Regions from separate parts of the Bradyrhizobium huanghuaihaiense genome, predicted to be linked through region 1. Evidence: riboswitches for the same ligand, from Rfam matches in the RefSeq annotation. Region 1 holds a riboswitch; each other region holds the start of a gene.
The links. A riboswitch is a leader RNA that binds a small molecule or an ion and turns the genes downstream of it on or off. The one in region 1 is predicted to bind cobalamin.
Positions count from the first base shown of each region.

Region 2: it holds a riboswitch for cobalamin, as region 1 does, so the genes downstream of both, N2603_RS29515 (DUF1636 family protein) here and metE (5-methyltetrahydropteroyltriglutamate--homocysteine S-methyltransferase) in region 1, are expected to answer to the same signal.
Region 3: it holds a riboswitch for cobalamin, as region 1 does, so the genes downstream of both, N2603_RS29450 (energy-coupling factor ABC transporter permease) here and metE (5-methyltetrahydropteroyltriglutamate--homocysteine S-methyltransferase) in region 1, are expected to answer to the same signal.

Region 1 is NZ_CP104172.1:7,921,389-7,928,890, reverse strand. Features, by position in the region: gene N2603_RS37400 (carbonic anhydrase) at 1-703, opposite strand, end outside; gene N2603_RS37395 (thermonuclease family protein) at 710-1,462, opposite strand; gene N2603_RS37390 (hypothetical protein) at 2,412-2,594, shown strand; gene N2603_RS37385 (nodulate formation efficiency C protein) at 3,182-3,964, opposite strand; cobalamin riboswitch at 4,972-5,174, shown strand; gene metE (5-methyltetrahydropteroyltriglutamate--homocysteine S-methyltransferase) at 5,277-7,502, shown strand, end outside.
Region 2 is NZ_CP104172.1:6,223,855-6,231,356, forward strand. Features, by position in the region: gene cobN (cobaltochelatase subunit CobN) at 1-2,720, opposite strand, end outside; gene cobW (cobalamin biosynthesis protein CobW) at 2,720-3,754, opposite strand; gene N2603_RS29515 (DUF1636 family protein) at 3,751-4,125, opposite strand; cobalamin riboswitch at 4,221-4,440, opposite strand; gene cobO (cob(I)yrinic acid a,c-diamide adenosyltransferase) at 4,481-5,116, shown strand; gene N2603_RS29525 (cobyric acid synthase) at 5,122-6,570, shown strand; gene cobD (threonine-phosphate decarboxylase CobD) at 6,559-7,502, opposite strand, start outside.
Region 3 is NZ_CP104172.1:6,211,924-6,219,425, reverse strand. Features, by position in the region: gene N2603_RS29480 (cobalt-precorrin-6A reductase) at 1-76, opposite strand, end outside; gene cbiT (precorrin-6Y C5,15-methyltransferase (decarboxylating) subunit CbiT) at 87-1,268, shown strand; gene N2603_RS29470 (cobalamin biosynthesis protein) at 1,265-1,633, shown strand; gene cobM (precorrin-4 C(11)-methyltransferase) at 1,630-2,412, shown strand; gene N2603_RS29460 (cobyrinic acid a,c-diamide synthase CobB) at 2,412-3,722, shown strand; gene cobA (uroporphyrinogen-III C-methyltransferase) at 3,719-4,450, shown strand; cobalamin riboswitch at 4,496-4,714, shown strand; gene N2603_RS29450 (energy-coupling factor ABC transporter permease) at 4,752-5,429, shown strand; gene cobF (precorrin-6A synthase (deacetylating)) at 5,469-6,218, shown strand; gene cobT (nicotinate-nucleotide--dimethylbenzimidazole phosphoribosyltransferase) at 6,229-7,281, shown strand; gene N2603_RS29435 (histidine phosphatase family protein) at 7,274-7,502, opposite strand, start outside.

The DNA of each region.
Region 1 (7,502 bases):
GCCCCCCGACGACCTTCAGTCTGTTCTGCTCAACTGCCGCGTTCAGAATCGGTCCCGTCGATTTGAGTTTGTTGACATTATCGACTACATTTTGTCGGGTTGCTTCTGCCAACGTGTCACCGGTTTGCTGGCGAGATGCTTTTACTGCAGGCGCAAGCGCGCCGACGAGGGATGAAATGTGCCCCGGCGGCGGCCTATCGTCGTGGAGCGACTTGATCGTGGCGTCAATCGCACCGCAATGATCGTGGCCAAGTACCAGGATCAGCGGCGTGTTCAGCACGGCGACCGCATATTCCATACTGGCGAGCGTGTCATCATTGGCGAAGTTGCCGGCGAGGCGGCACACAAACAGATCACCAAGTCCGCTGCCGAAGACAAGTTCAGGCGCCACGCGAGAGTCGGCGCAGCTCAGAACCGCGGCATATGGATTTTGCCCGTCCACCAAAACAGAGCGCTCGCGCGTGAAATCGTCGCCTCGTGATACGCCCTGGACATAACGATCGTTCCCTTCCATTAGCCGCTTCAGGGCAGCATCCGGCGAGAGTAGGTTATCCGGCTTGGGCGGCGCTTTTGCTTCCTTCGCATCGACAATGTTGTTGCCAAGCCGCCAGTAAACCGCCGAAACAGCGAACAGCAAAAGCAAGCGGCGCGAAGGCGCGATCTTGGTCAGATAGGACATATTCGGATAATGGCCTGAACGCATCTCACCTCATCGCGCGGCTTTGCGCCACCCGGTGGCTTCGGCTTCCGCTTCGCTGCAGAGCCAGCGTTCACCGGATTTCTTCGTCATGTCGATTTGTTCGTAACCGAGTTGCCCGGGCAAGTAATAAATGCGCTCGCCGTTACGGTCCACGGTGCCTTTTATCAGACACTCTGACGAGGGCGGGTCCGATAACAGCGCGGATCCGAGCAGGAGTTCCTGAGCGTCGATCGGAACCGAGCTCGCGCCGATGATGATCGTCCCCTTGTTGCGGCGACGCCAGTCCCAGGGCGCGATGAACGCCCCCGACCACAGCCCCGCATAGGCTTTGCTCGCCACAACCTCATATATAACGTAGGTATGGGTCGAGAGACCCGATAGTGCCCACCCGGAGCGTACCATCCAGGCGTTCACGTCCTCGCCTTCGATGAAGCAACTGCCGCGCGACCTGCCGTATTCATCAACTCCTGTGGTATGACAATCCCACGTTCGTCCGTTCGAATGCTTGATAAGCTCGTCGCGAGCCGCTACGCCGCAAGCCCATTTCCGGCCGTGTGCGTCGAGGCAAATCTGGTCAGTCTCAGGAGCGTCGATGCCTGAAAGCCGAAGCTTGGTGTTCTCGAGCTCGATCGTATTGCCGTCGAGGATGCGCGGAGGGCCGCTGAGCTTCGCCGCGCAGACCGGAGATGTGATGACAGCGAACAATGCGACCATCATTACGCGGTGTTTCATCCCGACAATAACCTTTCGCTCTTGATTCATATTCACGCAACTTCCGGCGCCGCCACATTCGACTGCTTAAAACGCACTATGCCCGTTATTGGGCCGCATCTTGCACGTTCGCTTTATGAAAGCTTGGCCCTCATTTCCAAGCTACGACCTGACGCTGCGTGAGGTTCAAGCGATTTCTTCCGGTTGCGTGTCGCGATATCCATCGAGCCTCGCCGGTCTCACTCACTGGGCGCGCACTGCACCCTCTCGGCCTGAGGAGCAGGTCCCCATACCTCAGCCGCCAACTCGGTATGCGGAGAAAGCCGAATCTCGAAACGCTGTTTTCTCATGAGATTGAAGAAGAAAAGCGCCTGTGAAATTTGATGGTCGAGTGGAAGTCAGGCGTGGAGGAGCAACCTGGTTATGATTTGTGCCAACCCTCATCGGCAGACAGAAGGCTGCCGGCGGTTTTGGCGAGGGCGATGACATTTTAAGTTCTTGTCACGAAAAGTCTGATGTTCGAAAGAAATCTGGTCTCGCGTCCTGTCTGAGATTTGGTCGAAATGCGCCACGGAGTTCAGCTCAACGCTCGCTGCGCAAGTGAATCGGTATCGTTTGGGCAAACCGCGCAAAACCCGCAGCTCTTTCGGAGAGGCAGCCGGGATGGTCGTTGATGCAAATCTCATTGTGGCTTTTCGCACCTCTGCGCTGCACCATAATTGGTCGTAGTGCCGCGGCCCCGTTCGTAGCGTTTGCGCCAGGGAAATTTGGAAGGACAACCATGTGGAGCTGTGGCTTCGTCGTATACGCACCGGCGAGGGGTAAGCTGCCCGCGTGTTCGGACGACCGCGAGTGCCGTCCTGATGCCATTCGGTGCGAGGCATCAATCCACAACATGGGTTGGCCCCCAACGCGGCACCCGAGCAGGTAGCTCTGGTGCGGTTCAGCCGACTCAAGCTACACATCATTCTCAACCACCTCACTACACAATGGGAATGAAATGGTTGCAGCCCCGCGGGAATTGCGGGTCTCTTCTTACGCGCTTGAAGTGGATGGCCGACTCAGAGCTGAATTCGCAACCAAAGACGGCGCCAAGGCAGGTGGAGCAGAACTAAAGAAGCGTTTTCCCATGCTTCAAATCCGGATCTATGATGCGCAGACGAATGCGCGCGAGGAAATCTAACCGCCGACTCAGTTCGGTTCTCGATGCCTCGGGCACGGCTCCGGGCTGCTCGCCCGTGGCGCTCAAAAAGGACCGGTGGTCGGGGGGTATGCCGGCGGCCGCTAACACCGCCCCATTACCCTATTAACCGGTTTCGTCGCAGCACTCGATCCCGCCTGCCGTCTCGGCCTTGGAATGCTTACGCTCTTGCGGGGGCCAGTCAGTCGCGCGATGGGCGGTTCGCGCGCCGGATCGGGCTTGGGCCCGAGGCATCTGCAGGCCCGGTCCCGTGAAGAATGGCATGGAGAGCTGGTTCCCTCGCAGACGGTGTCCTCTCACTGCGTGGGGTGCGCTGACCAAGCCACTTCTCGCAAGCTGGCACGCGCCGCTGAGCTCGACTCCTCGCAGAAAGGGGCGGAGGTAATCGTGCTCCCATTTTTTCGATGCTGGCTGAAGGCCGCGGGAAAGGCTCGCGACTGTTCAAGGCGTAAACACCCGAGAGTTTAGAGCTGATATGTCTTGCCGTTGCTCTGAGACGTTCGGCCCTACAGGAGCTGCGGCGCGATCTTGCTCTGCGCGATCATTAACCGAGGCCTTTCGCTCCCCCTCTACTCTTCCCGTTCCTTTGGCTCCATGCGAGCGAACCAGGAGCCAGGAGGAAAGCCCGCGATACGCTTGGCAAAGGAGGATTGCGGCTCCCAATCTTGTCCTTCGCTCTTCTCGAAAGTGATGACCCCGTTGTGTGTAAAATAACGCGGCCCTGGGATATTACAGTTCACCACAAGCAAAACGCGCCACAGATCACCTTTCTCGGTCGGCTTGTCATTCTGCTTCGGCAAGTAGTCCACTCCAACAGGGTCAACGATAGTGCAGCGGCCCTGCCGCAGAAGATCGCCGAGCCGGCCTTGCTTGGTCGTCACAAAATTGAAGTTGGTCGTGTCACGCAGAAAGCCAAGATTTGCGTCTTTTTCGCCATCCGAGACTTCACGGGCGATCAAGGAGAGCGCGAAGGCGCGCCAGCCCAATTCCATGGGCTTTGCATAGGTCGACGCAAGTTCAATCGTCCCGTCGAGCGCGATCTTCCAGGTGATAACGTACTGTTCGTCTGATTTATCATCCCGGTGCCTGGTCCACGAGAGGAAAACATGGTCATTTTGGTCAAGTTCAGCGACGCCCCACATTCGAGGGACGAACTGTGCCACCTTCGAGACGTTGGAGATAACTTCTTCTATTGTCTCACCGTCTTGCGCTCGCCACGTTGACTTAACTCTTTCAATAAGGGGGCTGTCGTTGGCGCGAACACTGTTGCTCGTCGCAGCCAGCCCGGCCAGGCAGATCAGGAATCGAGCGAGGCAAAGCCATAGCGCGCGTCTTCCAGACATTTTCTTCATAACCGTCGGCCTATCTGGTCTCATCCACACGTCATTCCAGAGCGGGCAACCTTCAAACTGTTATGCGCGAGCGCAAGAAGTTAGCGGCGACGCGACGGGGCGACCGCCGGTTTCCCGTGCGAGCAGGCGCTCCCCTCTATGTCACGCGCCGCTAACTTCACTGCCACCGACAGCCTCAATTTGCTGTGCTGGACATGCCCAGCAGGAGGACTGGGCATAGCGAGGACGTGCATTCTTCGTGCCAGGTAACAGACGTCAATTCGCAACGGTTTTGTGTCCTCTTTGTCGACTTTCCGACTGGCGCACGTCTCGATGTTTCCATTCAACCTATCCACCCGGGCTTATGCATCCCCGTCGCGGATCGGATATTCGACGGCTCAGCGGAGCGCCTCGGTGCCAAGTTCCTGATGAGAAGTGGCAGCACGTTTGCCATCACTGAACGGTGTGGTTCGCTTATCGTTGCCGGAATGTGGGCTTTCGATCTCTGTCATGCCTTGGGCACATGTGGCGCCATGGTGTCTTTTGCGCTCCTTTCGCGACGTGCGGCGACTCCGGAAGTCGAGAACAGCCTCAGTCAGGTGCGCTTTGTACTCGATGACGAACGACGCGAAGCCGATCTTCACCGTCGAGCATTTGGAATCTGGCCGGCGCCGCAAACCAACGTGCTGGCCGGATATGTTGCTGGCTTCACAGGTGTGTTGGGCCTACGGATCCTGTTGGTCGAGAAGGTGGCTGGTGGCGAACGTGCTCCAAGAACCGCTGGTAAGCCCGGACGCGCAACAACTTCATTCTGCTCGAGGCAGCGGTCCCGACCGCGGAAGCCGCATTTGTTCCTTCCGATCTGGCGTGCGGCCGGCAGACAGCTGTGATCGCCATTCCGATATCGCTGATTTGGAGTGCACTTCTGCATCATCTCAACGATAGAGATGCACGGTCGTTCGCGTCGCAGATGTCGCAGCATCTGCTTGAGACATAATCTGAGAGGTTGACGGAAGACTCCTCTTGCCGATAATCCAAGTCGTCGAGGTTCTCCGGTTTCCATTTGATCCGGAGCTAAGAGGGAAGCCGGTGAAAATGCCGGCGCTGCCCCCGCAACTGTGAGCGGCGAGCCGCTGTCCAACGATGTCACTGAAGCCTGCGCGGCTTCGGGAAGGCCGGACAGCACCGATGACCCGCGAGCCAGGAGACCTGCCCCGACAATATATTCGTCCACGGGCGGGGTGTCCGGTGGTGCGCCAAGCAGCCGTCGCACCGCGCGACTTCCTCTGCCTGCGTCCGCCATGGCCTTTGCCCCCAACATGGGGTTAACGCTATGTCTCTTCTCTCCCTTCCTGTTGCCACGCTCGGAACGCCACGCATCGGTCCAAGGCGCGAGCTCAAACTCGCTCTAGAAAGCTACTGGGCCGGAAAAAGCAGCGAACAGCAGCTGCTCGAGGACGCAGCTGGCCTGCGTGCCGCGAACTGGGCTCGTCAGAAATCTATCGGCGTCACGGTCATTCCATCGAACGATTTCTCGCTGTATGATCAGGTGCTCGACACAAGTTTCATGGTTGGCGCCATCCCGCAGATCTACGCCTCGAAAGCCGAATCCGTTTCGCTCAAGACGTACTTCGCCATGGCCCGCGGTTCACAATGCGACGACCAAGAAGCGAGTTGCGGTCACGGACCGCGCGGATTTGGCGCACCCGTGCAGGAGATGACCAAGTGGTTCGACACCAACTACCACTACCTGGTCCCCAAGTTTCACAGGGGACAGACTTTCAAGCTATGCTCCCGCAAGCCGATCGAGGAGTATGAGGAGGCCAAGGCCCTTGGCTTTCAGACCCGCCCTGTCCTGATCGGGCCGGTCACATTCCTAAAGCTCGGCAAGAGTACCGATTCCACATTCCAGCCACTCTCATTGCTGGATGAACTGATACCGGCCTATATCGAGGTTATGCAGGAATTGGCCAAACGTGGGGCAAATTGGGTTCAGTTCGACGAGCCCTGCCTAGTTCTTGATCTGGATGAGGGGGCGCGAAAATCTTTGCGACATGCCTATAACCGGCTCGCCAAGGAGGGGCCGGCCATCAAGATCATGGTTGCCAGCTATTTCGGCGACCTCGGCGACAATCTGAACACTGCCTTGGGCCTGCCAGTTGCCGGATTGCACCTCGATCTTGTTCGAGCGCCACAGTTGTTGAACCAGATTATCGCTGGCGGCCGAAATGATCTCGTCATGTCGCTCGGTGTCATCGACGGTCGGAACGTATGGCGGTCGAATTTGTTGTCGCTGCACCAGCGGCTCGAACCAGCGATTGCGAAGCTCGGCAAGGATCGTGTACAGATCGCCCCATCCTGCTCGCTGCTTCATGTGCCGGTCGATGTTGAACTCGAGACTCGGCTCGCTTCCGACGTGAAGAGCTGGCTTGCTTTCTCGGTCCAGAAGATGCGGGAGCTTGCGATCCTGGCGCGGGCACTCGCAGGCGACCGGAATGTTGCGCTAGCTCTTGCCGAGTCGGAATGTGCCGCGACTGTTCGCCGGACTTCGCCGAAAATCCGGGATGCCAATGTCGCTGTCCGGATGAGAGCGATCGACCAGACCATGCGTCGCCGCGCGAGCCCATTTGCCCGTCGTGCCGAGATCCAAAGCAATCGTTTCGGACTACCGGCTTTTCCTACCACGACGATAGGATCGTTTCCGCAGACCACAGAGATCCGGAATGCCCGTGCGGCGCATGCGCGAGGTACGATAAGCGACGAGCAATACGACAGGTTCCTCAAGGAGGAGACTGCGCGCGCCGTACGTTGGCAGGAGGACATCGGTCTTGACGTCCTCGTGCACGGCGAGTTCGAGCGCAATGACATGGTGCAGTACTTCGGCGAGCAACTCGCCGGCTTCGCATTTACCAGGAGCGGATGGGTGCAGTCCTACGGCTCGCGCTGCGTCAGGCCACCGATCCTGTTTGGCGATGTAGCGCGACCGAAGCCTATCACCGTGGACTGGTGGCGCTATGCGCAATCACTAACCAGGAAACCGATGAAAGCGATGTTGACCGGGCCTGTGACGATCTTGAACTGGTCCTTTGTTCGCGATGATATTCCCAGAAGCGAGGTCTGCCGCCAGATTGCGCTCGCGATCCGAGACGAAGTCCGCGATCTCGAGAATGCTGGTGCGACCATGATCCAGATCGACGAAGCGGCAGTCCGCGAAGGATTGCCGTTGCGTCGATCGGAGTGGGCGGCTTATCTCGACTGGGCCGTCGATTGCTTCCGCATCTGTTCATCGGGCGTCGCCGATCAAACGCAAATTCATACACATATGTGCTACTCGGAGTTCAACGACATCATCGGTGCGATCGCTGCAATGGACGCGGATGTCATCTCGATCGAGACATCGCGCTCGAAAATGGAACTACTCGACGCGTTCAGGAACTACGATTATCGAAATCAGATCGGGCCGGGCGTGTACGACATCCACTCTCCACGGGTTCCCGAGGCGGGCGAAATGAAGGAGCTGATGGCGTTGGCTCGGACGCGGCTGCAGGATTCGCAGCTC
Region 2 (7,502 bases), 1.7 Mb from region 1:
CCGGCACGATCGGCCCTGATCTCGCCATCGGCGGAGAACGCCCAGGATGACGCCGACAGCCAGGCCTCGCCGGCCGCTTCGCGCGTCTCCAGCGTGAAGGCATCCGGGATCGCCGACAGGCCGACGCCGTATTGTCCGGGACGCGGCGCGAACACGCGGGAGGTGCGCTGGCGATACGGATTCTCCTCGCCCTCGTCGTCGCGCGACGCGAGCGCCTCGGATGCGGCCTCGAACAATTGCGCAAGACCGGAGAAGACGTCACGGAACAGACCTGACACGCGCAGCGTGACATCAATCCGGGGGCGGCCGAGCTCGCCCGGCGCGATGATGTCATAACCCGTGACACGGCCGGAGGCATGATCCCAGCGCGGCGCGAGGCCGGCCAGATGCAGCGCCATGGCAAATTCCTCGCCGGCGGTGCGCATGGTCGCCGAGCCCCAGAGATCGACGACGAGGCCCTTCGGCCAGTCGCCGTGATCCTGCAGATGACGCCGCAGCAGCTCTTCGGCGAGTTTTATCCCCTGCGCATGCGCCGACGGTGTCGGCACCGCGCGCGGATCGACGGCGAAGAGATTGCGCCCGGTCGGCAAGACGTCCTGCCGGCCGCGATAGGGCGAGCCCGATGGCCCCGGCGCGACGCGTTGTCCTGCAAGCGCAGCACGCAGGGCGTCGCGCTCCGCATCAGCACAGGCGCCGCGGCCGAACACGTGCAGGCCGTCGCCGAACTGACTCTCCTTGAGATCGCAGACGAAGCGGTCGATGCGCGGGATCGCTTCGGCCGGTGCGGCAGAGGCATCGAGGCCGAGATCGTCCTCGAGGCCCGCCGCGCGCGCCTCGTCGCGGATTGCCGCGATCAATCGCTGGCGACGGGCGGGATCGAGACCATCGGCGGTCGAATATTCGTCGAGGAGGCGCTCGAGGCGGCGCAGGCCTTCCGGCACCGCGGATGCTGCGAGCGGCGGCGGCAGGTGACCGATCGTGACGGCCCCCAGGCGCCGCTTGGCCTGTGCGGCCTCGCCGGGATCGTTGACGATGAAGGGATAGATGACGGGGAGATCGCCGATCAAGGCTTCCGGCCAGCAGCCCGATGACAGCGCGACGGATTTTCCGGGCAGCCATTCCAGCGTACCATGCGCCCCCATGTGCACGACGGCATCGCAGCTCTGTTGCCGAAGCCACAGATAGAACGCGACATAGGCATGGCGCGGCGTGCGGGCGAGATCGTGATAGTCGGCATCGCGCGTTGCCGCATCGCCGCGCTCCGGCTGGACCGCGATGATCGAGTTGCCGCAAGTGATGGCCGCGAAATGAAACGCGCCTTCGCGGCAGCTTGGATCAGTCTCCGGCGCGCCCCAGGCTTGCGCGAGATCGTCCTGCAGCGATTGCGGCAGGCGCGATAACGCTGCGCGGTACTCCGCAACGCTCCAGGTCAATTGCTGCTTGAGCAGCGTCTCGCCGAGTGCATGAACCGGCGCGACATTGAATCCGGCCTCCGCGAGATCTGACACCAATGCCTCAACTGACGCCAGTGCATCGAGACCAACCGCATGTGCGATCTGGTGCGGACGGCCCGGATAGTTCGAGAGGACGATCGCCACGCGCTTCTGGCCGGCCGGTTTCACCGCCAGCTGCCACCAGGCCGCGACACGCGCGGCGACGGCCGTTGCGCGCTCCTGGTCGGGCCTGTGCGCCAGATGCGAGAACTGCAAATCGGGATCGCGCTCCGCAGCCGACTTGAAGCTCACCACGCCCGCGAAAACGCGGCCATCGACCTCGGGCAGCACCACATGCATCGCGAGATCGCCGGGCGAAAGGCCGCGCAGCGATTCCGCCCAGTCCTCGCGCCGCGCCGTGGAGAGCGCGACCTGGAACACCGGGCAGGATGCGGCCTCGAATGGCGTGGTGCCGTCGTCGCCAACCGCGGAAAACGCCGTCGCATTGACGATCGCGGCCGCCGGATTTTGCGCGAGATGCGCGCGCAGCCAATCGGCAACGCCCGCGGCCTTCAGCGAGGTGACGAACACGCCATGCGCGTCAATACCCTTGTCGCGCAACGCCGCGATGAGCGCATCGACAGGGCCGGTATCGGCAGCGGTGAGATAGGAGCGATAGAACGTCACCAGCGCGCGCGGCTTTCCCTCCGCCGCGACCGGCGCCGGGATGACACCGCGCGCAGGATCGTAGAAGCCCATCTCGGGCACCGTCATCTCGCCGACGACCGGGCCCGCATAAAGCCCCGACGCGAGCGCGAGCTGCGCGATCGCCGCTTGCGCCGCGACCGGGCCGCCGGTGTCGCAGAGCACCTTGAGCCGGCGCAGCGTGGACACCGGCAAGGTCGAATACGCATCGAGCCGCGTGTCGTCGCGACCGTCGGCCGGCAGCACGGCCAGCACGATGTTGCGATCCTTCGCAAGTTGCTGCAGCGCTGCGAGCCCGTACTGCCAGTAGGACTCGCCGCCGATCAGGCGCACCAGGATTCCGCGCGCCTGCGACAGCGTGCGCTCGATATAGGTGTCGACCGAGAGTGGATGTCGTAGTTCCGCGAGATTGGCGAGCCGCAGCGACGGCAGGCTGTCGCGGCCACGCCGCCAGCCGGCCGCGAACGCGGCAAGATCGGAATCCGAGTACGAGAGCACCACGAGATCGGCCGGGTCCTGGCCGATGTCTCTTGGCGTCGCGGTCTCCTCCAGACCGCGGCTCTCGCGGAAGACGACGTGCATCAGATGCCGAGTCCTGACCTGATCGCGGCCTCGTCGATGTCGCCATGCTCGCCGATCACGACGAGCTTGGACTGCCTGAGACCCGCGCCCCAGGGCTTGTCGAACTGGTGGCGCACGCGCTCGCCCACCGCCTGCAGCAGCAGGCGCATCGGCTTGCCGGCGACGGCGATGTAGCCTTTGGCGCGCAGCACATTCTGCTCGCGCGCCAAGCGCTGCACCGATGCGACCAGCGCTTCGATATCGGCAACCTCAGGAAGATCGATCACGACGGATGCGAAATCATCATGCTCGTGCTCCTCCTCGCCATCATGATGCGATGGACGCGCGGCGAGATCGTTCTCGGCGGCAGCGCCCAGACCGAGGATGACGCGCGCATCGATCGCACCGTCCGTGACGGGCAACATCGGCACGCGGCGCGGCATCTCGGCAGTGATCGCGGCCTTGGCGGCTTCAATTCCGGCGCTGCCGGCCAGATCGGCCTTGGTCAGCAGCACGATGTCGGCGCAGGCGATCTGGTCCTCGAACACTTCCGACAGCGGCGTCTCGTGATCGAGATTCTCGTCTGCTGCGCGCTGCGCCTCGACCGCATCCGGATCGGGCGCGAAGCGGCCGGCGGCAACGGCTTCGGCATCAGCCAGCGCAATCACGCCATCGACCGTGATGCGCGAGCGGATTTCAGGCCAGTCGAACGCCTTCAGCAGCGGCTTGGGCAGCGCCAGGCCCGACGTCTCGATCAGGATGTGATCGGGCCGTACGGGACGCGCCAGCAATTGCTCCATGGTCGGGATGAAATCGTCGGCGACGGTGCAGCAGATGCAGCCATTGGCGAGCTCGACGATGTTCTCCTCGGGGCAATTGGCGTCGGCGCAGGATTTCAGGATCTCGCCGTCGACACCCTCGCTGCCGAACTCGTTGACGAGCACCGCGAGCTTCTTGCCGTTGGCATTGCTGAGCAGATGCTGGATCAGCGTTGTCTTGCCGGAGCCGAGGAAGCCCGTGACCACCGTGACAGGGACTTTTGCGAGCGAGTTCATTCGGCGGCCTCCGGCAACACGGCAATGGGGGGAATGCGGGCAAGCGACTGCTTGCGGAAGATCTCGGGGCGGCTGCGCCAGGGCACGAGGCCGTCGGGCGCGGCCGCATAGGCCGCGGCGCCCGCGACGACGTCCTGCGCATTCGCATCCGACAGGCGCCCATAGACATAGGACCAGCGGCCGGGAGCGCTGAGCGCGACCGAGCAGCCCTGGCTGCAGGCCGACAGGCATTCGACGGGAACCACATTGACGCCCTCGGGCACGCCCGCTTCGAGGATCGCGCCATGCAGGCGCTTGCCGGGTGTCGTCTCGCCCTCGCCAAGCGTCTGGCCGGCGCGGCAGGTGATGCAGACGTGAAGTGTGACGGTCATCGCCTCTTCCAGATAAACAGCGGGAAGCGAAGAGGCGCACGGACCATTCTCCTGAAGGCCCGCTTCCCCGTCGCGGAACACCCCGTCCGCCGGTCCAAAACTCGTCCGCGCTGGCAGGTCTCCCGGCTTGCGGAGCAGGGTTTTGCCCTTCGATCCCCGCCTTCCCGATTCCGGTGGGAATCAGTGGCTTCGGGCATCTCTCCGGTCACGGTCGCGGGGGCGGCTGCATTTTGGACCCAAATCTTGCCGATTCGGACCCTATCGCATTCCCTCTTCGCCTGTCATAGGACAGGAACCAACGCCGGGCCACCATTTGCCCCCGGCCGCCTCTTGTCAAGCCGAAGGACCCCGTCAGATGACGCCTGAACCGGATAGCCAGACGGCCGATGAAACCGACGCCCGGCACGCCCAGAAAATGGCGAAGAAGAAGGCCGCCCGCGACAAGATCATGGCGACCAAGAGCGGCGAAAAGGGCCTGATCATCGTCCATACCGGCGCGGGCAAGGGCAAATCCTCCTCCGCCTTCGGCATGATCGTCCGCTGCGTCGCCCATGGCTTCCCTTGCGCGGTGGTGCAGTTCATCAAGGGCGCCTGGGATACCGGCGAACGCCGCCTGCTCACCGGCCATTTCGGCGAGCTCTGCCAGTTCCACGCCATGGGCGAAGGTTTCACCTGGGAGACGCAGGACCGCGCCCGCGACATCGCCGCCGCGCGCGCCGGCTGGGAGAAGGCCAAGGAGCTGATCCTCGATCCGAATTTGCGCATGGTCGTGCTCGACGAGATCAACATCGCGCTGCGCTACGACTATCTCGACATCGCCGAGGTGGTCGAGTTCCTGACGACGCAGAAGCCTGAGATGACGCATGTCGTGCTCACCGGACGCAACGCCAAGGACGAGCTGATCGAGATCGCCGACCTCGTCACCGAGATGACGCTGGTGAAACATCCGTTCCGTTCCGGCATCAAGGCGCAGGCCGGCGTCGAGTTCTGAATTCGATGGCGCGCGCATTGATGATCCAGGGGGCCGGCTCGGACGTGGGCAAGTCGCTCATCGTCGCCGGTCTTGCGCGCGCCTTCACGCGGCGCGGCCTGCGTGTGCTCCCGTTCAAGCCGCAGAACATGTCGAACAACGCGGCCGTCACCGTCGATGGCGGCGAGATCGGCCGCGCCCAGGCGCTGCAGGCGCTCGCCGCCGGCGTCGAGCCGCACACCGACATGAACCCGGTGCTGCTCAAGCCCGAGACCGATGTCGGCGCGCAGGTCGTCGTGCAGGGAAAGCGCATCGCCACCGCGCGCGCGCGCGAATATGCGGCGATGAAGCCGTCGCTGATGGGCGCGGTGCTCGAGAGTTTCGAGCGGCTCAAGGCGCGCTCTGATCTGGTGCTGGTCGAAGGCGCCGGCAGTCCGGCCGAGGTGAACCTGCGCAAGGCCGACATCGCCAATATGGGGTTTGCACGCAAGGCCGACGTTCCGGTCGTGCTGGTCGGCGACATCGACCGCGGCGGCGTCATCGCCCAGCTCGTCGGCATCAAGACGGTGATCGACCCTGATGATGCCGCGATGATCCAGGGCTTTGTCATCAACAAGTTCCGCGGCGATCCCACGCTGTTCGACGACGGCTACAGGCTGATCGAGCAGAAAACGTCGTGGCGCGGCCTCGGCGTGCTGCCCTGGTTCGCGCGCGCCGGCGAGTTGCCGGCCGAGGACGCGCTGGGCCTCAGCGACGCGCGCAAGCCCGGCCAGTGCAAGATCGCGTGCCTCGCGCTGTCGCGGATTGCCAATTTCGACGATCTCGATCCGCTCAAGCTCGAGGCGAACGTCGATCTCGTCATGGTCCGTCCGGGCGAAGCGATCCCCGGCGACGTCAGGCTCGTGATCATTCCCGGCTCAAAATCCACCCGCGGCGATCTCGCCTTCCTGCGCGCGCAGGGTTGGGACATCGATCTGCTCGCGCATCACCGCCGCGGCGGCTATGTGCTTGGCCTCTGCGGCGGCTATCAGATGCTCGGGCACAGCGTCGCCGACCCTGAAGGCATCGAAGGTTCAGCAGGCGACACACCGGGGCTTGGACTTCTGGACATCGAGACAGTGATGAGCCCGCAGAAGACGCTGACGCGTGTCGCGGCCGTACACGCCGCGACCGATCAGCCGATCGAGGCCTACGAAATCCATATCGGTCGCACCGACGGGCCCGATCGCGCCCGTCCGTTCGCGAAACTGAACGGCGAGCCGGAAGGCGCGATCTCCAGGGATGGCCGCGTGCAGGGCAGCTATCTGCACGGCCTGTTCACGTCGGATGATTTCCGCAAGGCGTATCTGGCGAAGCTCGATATTCCCGCGGGCGACGAGCCCTATCACATCAGGGTCGAGAGCGCACTCGAGGCCCTCGCCGACCACATTGAAAAGCATCTCGACGTCGAAGGCCTGCTGGCGCTAGCGCGCTAGAACCTCGGCAAGGCGCGACCATTCGGGTTCGCTGCCGGGGAGCCCGAGCCGCAGCCATGTCGGCTCTTTCGCGAACACCCGCGACCAGATCTGGCCGCGCGCCAGCTTCTCCTGCGCGGCCAGCGCGTCGGGCGTCTCGTAGAGACGAAACAGCGGCGTGCCGCCCATCAGCGCCCAGCCTTGCGACTGCACCATCGCGTCGAGCCGTAAGCAGTCGCGTGCGAGACGCGCCGAGGTGGCCTCAGCCCAGGCATCGTCGCGCAAGGCGCGGCAGCCGATCGCAATCGCAGCTCCAGAGATCGGCCATGGGCCCGAGGCCGCCGCGAGCTTGCCGACGTCGGCTCCATTGCCGATCGCGAACCCAAGCCGCAGACCAGCAAGGCCATAAAACTTTCCGAACGAGCGCAGGATCAGCAGTCCCGGCCGATCCGCGACCGACGCAAGCGACAGATTAGGAACGGCATCGGCAAAACTCTCGTCAACGACGAGACGGCCGACGCGCGGCAGCAGTGCAAGCAAATCATTCGGCGCGTAGCACCGGCCGTCCGGATTGTTGGGATTGACGATGATGGCGAGGTCCGCGCCTGCCAATGCCTGAAGGTCTCTGACCTCCTGGACATCCCAGCCCGCAGCCGAGAGGACTCCGGCGTATTCATTGTAGGTCGGCGCGAGAATGCGGGCGCGGCCACACGGCGCGACTTGCGGCAATAGTTGAATGGCGGCTTGCGCGCCGCCCATTGCGACGACCGGTGCGCTCGTGCGGTAGGCGTGCCGCGCGGCCTGATGCAACGCATCGATCTCGGCACGCGACGGCAGCGCGCTCCAGGCGCGCATGCTCACCTCGCCCACCGGATAAGGCACCCGGTTGATCCCCGTCGACAGGTCGATCCAGTCCTCGGCGCGGCCGCCGAAACGCTGCTGGGCCAGATCGA
Region 3 (7,502 bases), 1.7 Mb from region 1:
CGATGCGCGCGCGCGCGATCTCCGCTGCGAGCGAGCTCGCATCGGCCGTTCCGCCCAGAATGAGGGCGCGCGTCATGGCTAATTCCTTGGCTGATCCCTGGCTGACAATCATCGGTATCGGTGAAGATGGCCTTGCCGGGCTGTCGGACGCAAGCCGAAACGCACTTGCGCGGGCCGAAACCGTGTTCGGTGGTGAGCGCCACCTCGCGCTTGCAGATGTGGGGAGCCGCGGCCGTTCGTGGCCGGTGCCGTTCGATGCCGATGTCGTGCTGAGCTGCCGCGGCAGGCCGACGGTGGTGCTCGCCTCCGGCGATCCGTTCTGGCATGGCGCCGGCGCGAGCATCGCCGAGAAGCTGCAGGCTGGCGAATGGATCGCGCATTCCGCGCCGTCGACCTTCTCACTTGCGGCCGCGCGGCTGGGCTGGCGACTCGAATCCGCCGTCTGCCTCGGGCTTCACGCCGCGCCTTTCGAGCGCCTCGTGCCGCATCTGGCGCGAGGGGCGCGCATCATCTGCCTCGTGCGCGATGGGAAGGCGGCGGGTGATCTTGCAAAATGGTTGAGCGAGCGCGGTTGGGGAGTCTCGGCCTTCTGGATGCTCGCTGCGCTGGGCGGGCCGCGCGAGAGCATCAGGGAATATCGCGCCGACGGCTTTGCCGGCGATCTCACAGGAAACCTGGTTGTAGTCGCACTTGAAGCGAAGGGAGCTCAGGGCATCCCCCGCAGCACGGGACTGTCAGACGATCTCTTCATCCATGACGGCCAGATCACCAAGCGACCCGTGCGCGCGCTGGCGCTCTCGACGCTGGCGCCGCGTCCCGGCGAGCGGCTATGGGATATCGGCGCCGGATCGGGCTCGATCTCGGTGGAGTGGGCGCTGTGTGGTGGGACGGCGACTGCGGTGGAAGCGCGCGAGGATCGCGCGGCGAATATCCGCAAGAATGCGGCTGCGTTCGGACTGGCGCATCGCATCACCATTGTTGAGGGGAAAGCGCCCGGAGCTCTCGCTGCGCTGGACGCGCCGGACGCCGTCTTCATCGGCGGCGGTCTCGATAGCGCGATGTTCGACGTCATCTGGTCGCGGCTGGCACCGGGGGCACGCCTGGTTACGCATGCGGTGACGCTGGAGACGGAAGCGCTGCTCGGCGAGCTGCATCAGCGCCATGGCGGCGAGTTGATGCAGGTCGAGATCGCGCATGCTGCGCCGCTCGGCCGCTATCGCTCTTGGGAAGCGGCACGCCCGGTGGTGCAGTGGAGTGCGGTCCGATGAAGGTCGCTGGGCTCGGATTCAGAAAGGATGTCACACTGGCTTCGCTCGGCGAGGCGCTGCTGGCTGCCGGCGGCCCCGAAGGGCTCGCGGCGGTGGCAACTGTCAGCGACAAGGCCGACGCGGAGGCGCTGAAGCAACTCGCACGTGAGTGCGGTGTGCCGATCAGGGCCGTTCCAGCCGAGACACTGGCCGGCATCGACACGCTTACGCAATCGAAGCTCATCGCAGAGAAGTTCGGCACGGGATCGCTTGCCGAAGCTGCGGCGCTCGCGGCGGCGGGCCCTCGCGCGAGATTGATTGCGTCGCGCTCGGTCTCGCAGGACCACACAGCCACTGCCGCAATCGCGGAAGGAGACGGCCCATGACCGTGCATTTCATCGGCGCCGGGCCGGGCGCAGCCGATCTTCTCACCTTGCGCGGCCGCGACCTTATCGCGGCCTGTCCGGTCTGTCTCTATGCCGGCTCGCTGGTGCCCGAAGGCATCCTTGCGCATTGCCCACCCGGCGCGCGCATCGTCAACACCGCGCCGCTGTCGCTCGACGAAATCGTCGCGGAGATCGCTGCCGCGCATGCGGAGGGCAAGGACGTCGCGCGGCTGCATTCCGGCGACCTCTCGATCTGGTCGGCGATGAGCGAGCAGCTCCGCCGCCTGCGCGCACTCGGCATTCCCTATTCGGTGACGCCCGGCGTTCCCTCGTTCTCCGCTGCAGCGGCAGCGCTGGAAACGGAGCTGACGCTGCCCGGCCTCGCCCAGACCGTGGTGCTGACGCGCACGCCGGGCCGCGCCAGCGCGATGCCTGAAGGCGAGAAGCTCGCCGCGTTCGCCGCGACCGGCGCGGTGCTTGCGATCCATCTCTCGATCCATCTGCTCGACCAGGTCGTCACCGAGCTCACGCCGCATTACGGCGCGGATTGCCCGGTTGCGATCGTCTGGCGTGCGAGCTGGCCGGATCAGCGCATCGTGCGCGCAACGTTGGCAACACTCGATTCTGCCGTGGGTGTCGAGATGGAGCGCACCGCGCTGATCCTGGTCGGCAGGACGCTGGGTGCGGCGGATTTCGACGAGAGCCGCCTCTACGCCGCCGATTACGACCGCCGCTATCGCCCCGTGGGCGCCGAACCGCGCTTTCCGGAGGCCTCCTGATGCCGGCAGGGCTCGTCATCTCCGCACCTGCCTCCGGCGTCGGCAAGACCACGCTGACGCTGGCGCTCGCGCGCGCCTGGCGCAATCATGGTCTCAAGGTGCAGTGCTTCAAGAGCGGGCCGGATTATATCGATCCCGCGTTCCACGCGGCCGCCACGGGACGCGCCTCCGTCAATGTCGACAGCTGGGCGATGGACCGCGCGACGATCGCGCATCTCGTCAGCCGCGGCGCGGACGCCGACATTGTCCTCGCCGAAGGCTCGATGGGCCTGTTCGACGGCGTCGCCACGCGCGGCGTGTCCGGCACCGGTGCTTCGGCCGACATCGCGGAGATGCTGGGCTGGCCGGTGGTGCTGGTGATCGATCCCTCGGGGCAGGCGCAGACCGCGGCGGCGATCGCCGCGGGCCTTCGCGACTATCGCCCGGGCGTGCGCCTTGCCGGCGTCGTGCTCAATCGCGTTGCCAGCCCGCGCCACGAAGACCTCGTACGGCGCGCGCTGAACGATGCCGGCATCGCCGTGTTCGGCGCGTTGCCGCGTCACGCCGAGATCAGCCTGCCGAAGCGGCATCTCGGCCTGGTGCAGGCGGAGGAGCAGGCGGAGATCGGCAAGCTGATCGATGAGGCCGCGCGCTTCGTCGCCGAACATGTCGATCTCGATGCGGTGCTGCGCTTCGCTGCCAGCTGGTCGCCGCAACCTGCAACGAATGGGTTGAACGTGACGCCGCCCGGGCAGCGCATTGCGCTGGCACGCGACGCCGCGTTCTCCTTCGTCTATCCGCATATGCTGGAAGCCTGGCGTGCGGCCGGCGCCGAGATCACGACATTCTCGCCGCTTGCCGATGAAGTGCCCGACGCGAACGCCGACGTCTGCTGGCTTCCGGGCGGCTATCCCGAGCTTCATGCCGGAAAGATCGCAGCCAATACACGCTTCCGCAGCGGCTTGCGCGCGTTCGCCGAGACGCGGCCGGTGCACGGCGAGTGCGGAGGCTATATGGTGCTGGGCGCAGGCCTCACCGATGCCGACGGTGTCCGTCATGAGATGGCGGGCCTGCTCGGCCTGGAGACCAGCTTTGCCAAGCGCCGCATGCATCTGGGCTATCGTCTCGCCGCGCTGGCGGCGCCGATGCCGGGGCATCAGGCGGGCGCGCGCCTGCGCGGCCATGAGTTCCACTATTCGACCATCCTTGCCCAGCCCGATACGCCACTGGCGGTCGTGCATGATGCAACGGGCGCGGTCATCGCCGAGACCGGCTCGCAGCGCGGCCGTGCCACCGGCACATTCTTCCATCTGATCGCGGAGGACCGGTGAGCGGTTTTGTTTCCTTCGTCTCCGCCGGTCCCGGCGATCCCGAGCTCCTCACAGTGAAGGGCGCCACGCGGCTGCGCGAGGCCGACGTCGTGCTCTATGACGACCTTGCGTCCGGCGCGATCCTCGATCTCGCCCGGCCCGGGGCCAATCTCGTTGCGGTGGGGAAGCGGGCGGGGCGCCCCTCGACCAAGCAGCACCACGTCAATCGCCTCTTGGTCGACTACGCCGCAACCGGCGCACGCGTGGTGCGGCTGAAGTCCGGCGATGCCGGTATTTTCGGTCGACTCGAGGAGGAGATCGAGACGCTGCGCGAGGCCGGCATCGGCTACGAGATCGTTCCCGGCGTGACCTCGGCCTGCGTCGCCGCAGCGCAGGCAGGAATCCCGCTGACCCGACGCCACACCTCGCGCCGGGTGCAGTTCGTCACCGGGGCCGATGTCACCGGCGAGCTGCCGCCCAACCTGAACTGGGCGGCGCTGGCCGACCCTGAAGCGACCACCGTGGTCTATATGGGCCGGCGGACCTTTCCAGCGCTTGCCGCAAAATTGATCGCGCATGGCCTCGCCCCATCCACCCCGGCGCTGTTCGCCGAATCCCTCGGCCGACCTGACGAACGGCTGGTCCGCACCACGATTGCCGAGCTTGCCGAGCAGCTTGCACGGGGCGGGGCGGCTTCGACGGCCGCCGTGATCCTGTTCGGCGCGCTGGCAGGGGAATATCCGTCATGACCGCCACTGCCGCCGTTCGCCCCTTGACGCCCGCAATGCGAAAGGGGCACACAGGAGAGGCATGGTGCTCGACGCGGCGCAAAGCGCCGGAGCATAATCGGGAATGGGGATGGGCGGACCCAGTTGCGGCGCCCAAAACCCCAGCCGCCCCCGCGACTGTAAGCGGTGAGGGGCTCCGATCAGCCACTGGGCCGCGAGGTCCGGGAAGGCCGGAGAACCCAGTGAACCGCGAGCCAGGAGACCGGCCGTGCATGTTTTGAGGCCAAGGCCGTCGGGTGTGACGGCAGGAAGGAACTGAGCCATGCATATCGAACCCGGCGTCGTGACGGGCGCCAAGCTCGTGTTGAGTTACGCAACCGGCATCGCCGCAGGCGGCGTTGCCTTGAAGCTCGCGGCCGAGACCGTGCGCGAGCAGGGCATCACGTCGTTCGCGGCGCGAACGCTGGCGACCACCGGCCTCGTCTTCACTTTCTTCGAGATCCTGCCGCACTTCCCGGTCGGCGTGTCCGAGGTGCACTTCATTCTCGGCTCGACCCTGTTCCTGCTGTTTGGCGCTGCGCCCGCAGCTTTCGGCCTCGCATTGGGCCTGCTGCTTCAAGGCGTGCTCTTCGAGCCGGCAGACCTGCCGCAATACGGCATGAACGTCACCACGCTGCTGGTGCCGCTGTTCGCGATCCAGGCGATCGCCACGCGGATCATTTCGCGCAACACCGCCTATGTCGACCTCAGGTATCGCCAGGCGCTGGCGCTCTCGACCACCTATCAGGCCGGCGTGATCGCCTGGGTGGCGTTCTGGGCGCTCTACGGCTCCGGCTTCGCCATGAGCAACCTCGCCAACATCGCGACCTTCGCGGCCTCCTACGCGCTCGTCATCGTGATCGAGCCGCTGGCCGATCTCGCTGTGCTGGCGCTGGCGAAGTCGTTGCGCGGTGTCACCGCACCCGGCCTCGTCACTCCGCGCCTGCACAACGCGGCTTAAGAGACAAGGGGCGGCCGTCATGGCCGCCCCGTACGCCCGATGCTCACGCTCTCCCTGATAGGCATCGGTTGCGGCGATCCCGAGCAGCTCACGCGCGCCGCGACCCGCGCCATCAACGCGGCCGATCTCGTCCTGATTCCGCGCAAGGGAAGCGCCAAGTCCGATCTCGCCGATCTCAGGCGCACGATCTGCACGGACGTGCTGACCAACGACAAGACACGCATCGCCGAGTTCGACCTGCCGGTGCGCGACGCCACCGAGGCCGACTACCGCAGGGGTGTGGACGATTGGCACGATGCCGTCGCCGCCGCATGGTCGCAGACCATCGCGAGCCATCTTGGCGACGAAGGCAAGGTCGCGCTGCTGATCTGGGGCGATCCCTCGCTCTACGATTCTTCGCTGCGCATTGCACGGCGGCTCAATCCCTTGCCGATGATAGAAGTCGTGCCCGGCATCACCTCGATCCAGGCGCTGTGCGCGGCGCATGCGCTGCCGCTCAACGACATCGGCGAGCCTTTTCTCGTCACGACTGGCCGTCGCTTGCGCGAGGGCGGCTGGCCGCAGGGCGTCGACACGGTGGTCGTGATGCTCGACGGCGGCACCGCATTCCATTCGCTCGATCCGGCAGGCCTGCATATCTGGTGGGGCGCCTATCTCGGCATGCCCGACCAGATCATCATGTCCGGCGCGCTCACTGAGGTCGGCCCGCGCATCGTCGCCCTGCGGCAGGAGGCACGCGAGCGGCATGGCTGGATCATGGACAGCTACATTCTCAAGCGCAGGCCGTAAGCGAGGCAGCATGCTCCCCGACTGGGTCACCCAGGAATGCCCCGAGATCTCCGCCGCCCATCGCGACGCGGCGATCGCGCGTCAGGCGCAACTGACAAAACCGACCGGCGCACTCGGCCGGCTCGAGCAGCTCGCAATCGAGCTTGCCGGCCTGCAAGCGACGGAGCAACCGCGTGCCGGGCGGGTGCCCATCATCATCTTCGCCGGCGATCACGGCATCGTCGCGCAGGGCGTGTCGGCCTATCCGCAAGGAGTCACCATCGCGATGATGGCGAATTTTGCCTCCGGTGGCGCCGCGATCTCGGTGCTGGCGCGCGAGCTGGGCTCAAACCTGGAAGTCGTCGACGCCGGCACGCTGGCGCAGGAGGCGATGCCTGATATCATCACCGACAAGCCGCGCAATGGCACTCGCGATTTCAGCGTCGAGGCTGCGCTCACGCCCGCGGAATTGGCCTTCGCCTTCGAAGCCGGCCAGCGCGCGGTGGCGCGTGCCGAGGCCAGCCGGCCCGACCTCCTGATCTTCGGCGAGATGGGCATCGGCAACACCACGACCTCCGCGGCGATCGCCGCGAGCCTGCTCGGCATCAGCGCCGAGGAGATCGCGGGCAGCGGCACCGGCGTCGATGCGGCCGGTCGCGCGCACAAGGCGCGCGTGATCGATGCGGCGATCGCGCGTCATGGCGTTGCGGGCGCGCCGCCCGACAAGATCCTGTGTGCCGTCGGCGGTCTCGAGATCGCCGCGATCGCGGGCGCCATCATTGCGGCTGCGCAGCGCCGCATCCCCGTGTTGATCGACGGCTTCATCGTGTCGGTCGCGGCGCTGGCGGCCGTGCGGCTCAACCCGTCGTGCCAGCCCTTCCTGCTGCCCTCGCATCAATCGGCGGAGCAGGGACATCGGCTGGTGCTGCGTGCATTGAACGTGCAGCCGCTAATCAGCCTCGATCTCAGGCTCGGGGAGGGATCGGGCGCCGCCATTGCGCTGCCGCTGGTGCGCTTCGCCTGTGCGCTTCACAACGGCATGGCGACCTTTGCGCAGGCCAATGTGCCTGACAGGCCTAGCTGACCCGCTGATTGACGGAGATCACCCGCCAGCCGGTGGCGAGCCGGTCGATCCGGGTTAGCGACAGCGGATCGATCACGAAGCGCAGTGCCGCTTCCGGTGCGAGATCGAGCGCGATGCACAGCGCGGCGCGGATCGTGCCGGAATGGACGACGAGCGTTGCTGATCCGGCGCCGATCCGCGACAGTCCCAGCCGGACGCGCGCGACCTGATCCTCGAAGCTT